Regions from separate parts of the Agathobaculum sp. Marseille-P7918 genome, predicted to be linked through region 2. Evidence: predicted binding sites of a transcription regulator. Region 2 holds the regulator's gene; the other holds the start of a gene.
The links. The regulator NrdR, encoded in region 2, represses ribonucleotide reductase genes. The targets are predictions, from matches to a motif close to CACNANATNTNGTG.
Positions count from the first base shown of each region.

Region 1: the regulator NrdR is predicted to act here: its motif matches at 1,376-1,389, upstream of ACESSO_RS15570 (anaerobic ribonucleoside triphosphate reductase).

Region 1 covers NZ_CAXTXI010000014.1:100,463-103,879, reverse strand. Annotated here, with positions in the region: gene ACESSO_RS15580 (DUF1538 domain-containing protein) at 1-323, shown strand, start outside; gene ACESSO_RS15575 (hypothetical protein) at 316-1,020, shown strand; gene ACESSO_RS15570 (anaerobic ribonucleoside triphosphate reductase) at 1,465-3,417, shown strand, end outside.
Region 2 covers NZ_CAXTXI010000003.1:272,699-276,115, reverse strand. Annotated here, with positions in the region: gene ACESSO_RS06570 (Mu transposase C-terminal domain-containing protein) at 1-66, opposite strand, end outside; gene ACESSO_RS06565 (hypothetical protein) at 69-452, opposite strand; gene ACESSO_RS06560 (hypothetical protein) at 953-1,174, opposite strand; gene nrdR (transcriptional regulator NrdR) at 1,171-1,626, opposite strand; gene ACESSO_RS06550 (sugar phosphate isomerase/epimerase family protein) at 1,739-2,530, opposite strand; gene secD (protein translocase subunit SecD) at 2,660-3,417, opposite strand, start outside.

The DNA of each region.
Region 1 (3,417 bases), on a different contig from region 2:
ATCTGTTGGCGCTCGGTTTGACATTTTTTGTCCCTAAGATTTTTACCGGTATTGCGTTTGACTCCGGCGGTGTTGCATCCGGTCCGATGACTTCTACATTCCTTCTGCCTTTTGCAATGGGAGCGTGCGAGGCCCTGGGCGGAAATGTCTTAACAGATGCATTTGGTATTGTAGCAATGGTTGCGATGACACCGCTGCTGACAATTCAAATCCTCGGGTTGCTGTATCATCAAAAGATGCGTCGCACGGATGGAGCGGCACAATCCGCTGCAGAGGAAGAGGAAGAAATTATTGTTTTGGAAGAGGAGGATCAGCATGAGTGAGTATCAACCGCAGATGGCGGTGCGCAGTGCGGTGGAACTGCTGATATCTGTAGTAGATGTATCACAGAGTGAAAAGGTGCTCCGCTTGTACCGAGATACCCACGTGCTCGTGGATTTTGTCTGCATGGCGCACGGTACGGCGAAAACCGACATGTTGGATTTGCTGGGCATCGGTGAAACAGCCAAGGCGATTGTTCTTTGTCTGACCGACCGGGAGCGGGCGTGTCGGCTGCTGGAAAAGCTGGGACATAGTTTGCAAATGCGTTATCCGGGCAAGGGGATTGCTTTTACCGTTCCGATTAACGGAATCGGTGTGCGATGGCACAAGCTGTTGACGCAAACGGATGTTGGAAGCGAGGAGGCGGAGAGTATGAGCAAATCAGAGCGAGCCTGCGGTTTAGACGCAGTTGTCGTAGTGATGGAGCGAGGATACACGAATGTTGCCATGGATGCGGCGCGCAAAGCAGGAGCACGAGGCGGAACTGTGATAGCTGCGCGCGGCATTGCAGAGGACGAGGTCAAGCGTTTTTTCGGTATTGAGATTCAGGCGGAAAAGGAAATTGTATTTTTGATTGTCCGAAGTGAGGAACGGCAGGAAATTATGACCGCGCTGATGAAGGCGGTCGGCATGAATACACGTAGCCATGGGCTGGTGCTTTCCGTTCCATTGTCGGGCGCAATCGGCTTAGCGGACTGAAGTGAGTCAGGTAAATTGAAAGGGGCGCAGCAGTAGGGCTGCGGCCCTTTCTGTTTGCGGATTATGGGATGCAAGACGTCTCGATGAGCGCGTGCGGTTTGTACAGTGCATACTATATCTTGTGTTAAGAGGAAAATAGAAAAGAATGGTTTACGTTGTGTTTGTCAACAAGATGTACACAGGATTTTCCACAGTAGAGGAGTTATCCACAGAACGGTTGTCTGTTGTCCACAGAGAAAAATGATGAAATTTTAGAGAAACCAACAAGAAAAATATTTTGATTCTTACAATTCTTCCAAAAACCTTGTTTCCCCTTGACAGGCAGGTGTGTGAGCGGTAAAATATATAGCACAGGCACAAGATATGGTGCGAAAAATCAGAACAATCTACGAAATTTTGTGATCGCCGCAAGGCGGTTTTTGTATGAGAGAGGGAATAGAACTTATGATTCAGCAGATCGTCAAACGCGACGGGCGCAGTGCCCCCTTTGAGATTGACAAGATTGCCAACGCGATTTTCCGCGCGGCGCAGGCTTCCGGCGGACAGGATTACGAGATGGCGCGCGGTCTGGCTGAACAAGTGGAAAACACGTTGGAAAAGGCTGTAGGAGAGCAGATTCCCACGGTGGAGCAGATACAAGATACAGTAGAGAAGGTTTTAATCGAAAGCGGACATGCCCGCACGGCAAAAAAGTATATTCTTTACCGTAATGAGCGCACTCGTGTGCGTGAAATGAATACCCGACTGATGAAGGTGTACGAGGATTTGACCTTTCAGTCCTCGCTGGAAAATGACGTAAAGCGTGAGAATGCCAACATCGACGGCGATACAGCAATGGGCACCATGCTCAAGTATGGCTCCGAGGGGGCAAAGCAGTTTTACGAAATGTTTATTCTCGATCCGGCGCACGCCAATGCGCACCGGGAGGGAGATATCCATATTCATGATTTGGATTTCCTGACGCTTACAACAACCTGCTGCCAGATTGATTTGCTCAAGCTGTTTGACGGCGGCTTCTCCACCGGTCATGGCTTCTTGCGTGAACCGAATGATATCCGTTCATATGCGGCGCTGGCGTGCATCGCCATTCAGTCCAATCAGAACGATCAGCACGGCGGCCAGTCGGTACCGAATTTTGATTATTCGATGGCCCCTGGTATTCGCAAGACGTTTCGCAAGCTGTTCCGCAGCAATCTGGCAAAAGCGCTGGAGGTGTTCGGTGCGGATGAAAACAACGAAGTCGATGCGGCTGCGCTGACCGAGCGTGTCGAGCAGCAGACAGGCAAATGGGCTTGTCTTGCCGGTGATAACGGTTACGACGAAGCTATGGCGGCGGCGCTTGGTGAAACGCTTGACGAGCAGGCAGTGCAGAAATGCATGCGTTTTGCTCGCAAGTATGCAGACAAGGAAACACGCAAGAGCGCATATCAGGCGATGGAAGCGCTGGTACATAACCTGAATACCATGCATTCGCGTGCGGGTGCGCAGATTCCGTTCTCCTCGCTCAATTACGGCACGGATACCTCGCCCGAAGGCCGTTTGGTCATCGAGCAGCTGTTGCTGGCAACCGAAGCCGGTTTGGGCAATGGGGAAACGCCGATTTTCCCGATTCACATTTTCAAGGTAAAAGAGGGCGTCAATTATAACGAAGGGGAGCCGAATTACGACCTGTTTAAGCTGGCATGCCGTGTTTCCGCCAAGCGGATGTTTCCGAACTTCTCTTTTCTGGATGCGCCGTTCAATAAGCAGTATTACAAGCCCGGCCATCCGGAAACCGAATGCGCGTATATGGGTTGCCGCACGCGCGTTATCGGCAACCACTTTGACCCGACTCGTGAAATCGTCAACGGCCGCGGTAATCTGTCGTTTACCTCGATTAATCTGCCGCGCATTGCCATCCGCAGCCACGGTGATATCGACTGGTTCTTTGAGGATTTGGATCGCAAAATTGATTTGGTCATTGACCAGCTCCTGGCCCGTTTCCGTATCCAGTCGGCCAAGAAGGTGCGCAATTATCCGTTCCTGATGGGTGAGGGCGTCTGGATTGATTCGGACAAGCTCGGCCCGGATGATACAGTTGGTGAAGTGCTCAAGCACGGCACGCTGACGCTGGGCTTTATCGGCCTTGCGGAGACGCTCAAATCGCTTATCGGCAAGCATCATGGAGAAAGCGAAGAAGCGCAGAACCTTGGCTTGGAGATTGTCGGACACATGCGTGAGCGCATGGATCAGGCAAGCGAAAAATACGGTCTGAACTTTTCGCTGATTGCGACCCCGGCAGAGGGCTTGTCCGGCCGATTCGTCAAGATCGACCGAGAGAAGTATGGATGCATTGAGGGCGTGACCGACCGTGATTATTACACCAACTCATTTCATGTCCCGGTATATTATCCGATT
Region 2 (3,417 bases):
CACCCAGCAGCCGTCTGTTTCCTGTCGCAGCACATGGTAGATCTCCTCCAGCACCTTGATAAACATGCTCATTCCTCCATTACCAGTTTCCAATCCTCGATGCCCTGTGCTTTCCAGTACCGACGGGACAGCTCCAGCTTTTCCACATAGGCGCGCTCATGTAACTTCCGTTTCAGGATCATCTCCCGGATGCCGATATGTCCGTCTGTGAAGAACAGCTTGAAATCGCTTGTCCAGTCCGTAGTGAGGTAAGAACCACGAATATCCACGCGATCAATCCGACTGAGAAAGGCGGTGTCCCAAGCAATATTGGCTTCATAGCCGCGCACATCCTCGCGTTCCTCCAACCATTTGGTGTAGTCCCGCGCACCGGCCGAGTGAACACTGCACATCGCTTGGTTCTTTTGGCTGTAAAAGCAAATTTCCCTTGTTCGTTTGCCTTGCTTTTCCATAACGCACCCTCCTCTGGAACACAAAATCTTCGGTTAATTCTTTGAATTGCGCTGAGCTTTTTGCGTTTTGCCTTCAAAATCTCCGCATAAATCCGTTATTTACGAAAAATGAATTTCCGAATTTTTGACTATACAAACTCCCCTTAAACCAGTGTTTCAGCCTCAAATACAAAATATTTTTACTATTTCTTTTTCTCTATCCATCTTGAAAATCTTCGCATAATTGCAATTATCCTTAAACTCCCTGTTATTATCCCTGCAAAAACAAGCAATTTTTCCATGAAAAACGCACTATTTTGGCCGTTTGAGCCGGATTTTTCTCATGAATCCCGTCCAATATCTGTAAGGAACTGTAAACTCCGAATAATTGTGTGACGCGAAGTTCGAAACTTTTCTATACCAAATGCGCCCCATTTGTCCCATTCTCATCCATTCTCTATCCATTCCAACCCCATTCCGTTCGATCTGCTCCAATTCCTCCCTTTTCCATTCCGTCTTACCTAAAACAGACCGAAAATCTCTCTAAAATCGACATTTTTTCTTTTCCCCCGTTTCCCTACTTTCTCATTTTCAGAACTTTTATCCCCCTTTTCAAGCCATTTTTGCGCAACAAAAAAGACCCAAAGCACTTTCCATGCCTTGAGTCCTCGTTCTTCTTTTCCCGGTTTATGCGCTTTTTTCCCGGACATTATGCCGGTTTTGTGAGGGAGGTTAACAATCACTTATCCTTGAGCAGAGTATTCAGCTCCTCCATAAAGGTGTTGATATCCTTAAACTGCCGGTAGACAGACGCAAAGCGCACATAGGCCACCTCATCGACCTTGCGCAGCTGCTCCATCACCAGTTCGCCAATCTCCTTGCTGGACACTTCGGTTTCCAGAGAGCCAAAAACACGCTGCTCAACGTTATCCACGATTTGCTCAAGCTGAATGAGCGATACCGGTCGTTTTTCACACGCTTTCATGAGGCCGCCCAGCAGTTTCTGCCGGTCATAGGCCTGCCGCGTACCGTCACGCTTGACCAGCATCAGCGGCATCCGCTCCACGGTTTCATAGGTGGTAAAACGCTTGAGACATTTGAGACATTCTCGGCGGCGGCGAATACTTGTTCCCTCATCAGTCGGTCGGGAATCGACTACCTTGCTGTCATCAAACCCGCAAAACGGACATTTCATTGCGTTTCCCCCTTGCAAACCGGTATACAGTCCTGTATTTTCCCTTATTATACCACCGCTTGTGGTATAAAGTCAATCGACACACCCTAATCTGCGTCCCTCTTTTCCTGTTTTATACCGATGCAAACCGGCTCAGCGTACGCACCGCACGTTCCAGCTCCTCCGGTGCATCAAAGTTGGTTCGATAAACCTCAATGATGGTATGACCGTCATACCCTTTCATACGCAGCCGCGAGAAGAAATCCGCATAATCCATGATGCCTTCACCGGGCATCAGGCAACTTTGCTCAGCAGAGAAGTCGTTGATATGCACGTTGACCAGCCGCTCTCCCATTGCATCCATAAACGCCTTCCAGCTCTGTCCGGCACGATATGCCTGTTTGACATCTAACGTATAGTGCAGCGCAGGCACATCGCGGTACAGAGCATGGATAAACGCCGGGTCGCGCGACCGGCACCATGCGACATTTTCCTGTGCAAGTGTCACGCCGCAGGCTGTGCCGATTTCACAAAGCCGCTGATAAACCTCGCATTTGTGCTCCCAGTGTGCCGGATCATCCTGCTGCCCCATATGGCGTTCCCCGTGAAAGGTCAAAAACCGCGCCCCTAGCGCTGCCGTACACTCAAAATACCGCTGATACTGCATCAGTCCATCCTCTGTGCGACGCGCATAATCGGAAAACAGCAGCATCCCTTCCATCAGCGAAGTATAGGGATGCACGGATATCACATCCAGCCCCAGACTGCGCGCCTGCGCTCCCAGCGCCTCATAAAAGCGCGGCTGAAATTCGCTTTCGGTATTGAAAAAAATTTCAATCGCACGCACGCCCAGCCCGGCGATAATCGGCAGGGCCTCTTCCAGCGGCTGCGGGTAGAAACACGCGGTTGACATTCCGATTCGCATGGCTTTTCTCCCTTCTTCTGCTTTGATAGACAAGCAAGCCTTGAATATGCTTCGCTGTCTGTTTCTTTTTCCTGTGTCAAACAAATCACGAAAGGCCGGGCGCTTTGCCCGGCCTTTTTTCATCCAGAATTAGATGCGCTTTTTGCGGAACTTCTTGCGGAAGAAGCCCCACAAGCTGGAGGACAGCATGATGGACGACCAAGCGCCCGCCAGAATGCCGACAATCAGCGGCAGCGTAAACTGCTTAAGCGACGGCACACCCAGAATATAGATCATGCCAACCGTGAACAGCGTGGTCAGCGAAGTATTGATCGTACGGCCCATGGTCTGCCATACGCTGCGCTCCGCCACTGCCTCAAACGGCTCCTTGCGCGCGGTGCGCAGATTCTCACGCACGCGGTCAAATACGATGATCGACGCGTTAATCGAATAACCGAAGATGGTCAGCGCCGCGGCGATGAAGTTGGTGTCCAGCGGAATCTGCAGCCAGACATAGACCGACAGCATGATCAGCAGGTCGTGTACCAGGCAGACAATCGCTGCCAAACCGCTGGTCAGCTCAAAGCGGATGGTGATATAAATCAGCATCAACACAATCGCAACAATCGCGCATAGGAATGCAGCGCGCTGCAGGTCGGAACCAACCGACGCAGAAACGTCGTTGTTGTTGTAGATATCAGTCTCGGCTAAACCGTAGGTCTCGGTCATCTTTTCGATGACGGCCTCACGCTTCTGCGAATCAATCGAGGTCGAGCGAATCAGCACGTTCTCGTTGTTATCGCCCGAAGAGGTGACGGAAGAAGCCTCCGTGCCGGTAACCTCCTTAAACAGGTCGCCGATCTCGGTCTGGAGGTTCTGATCCACCGTCTGATGCATTGCGAACTCCA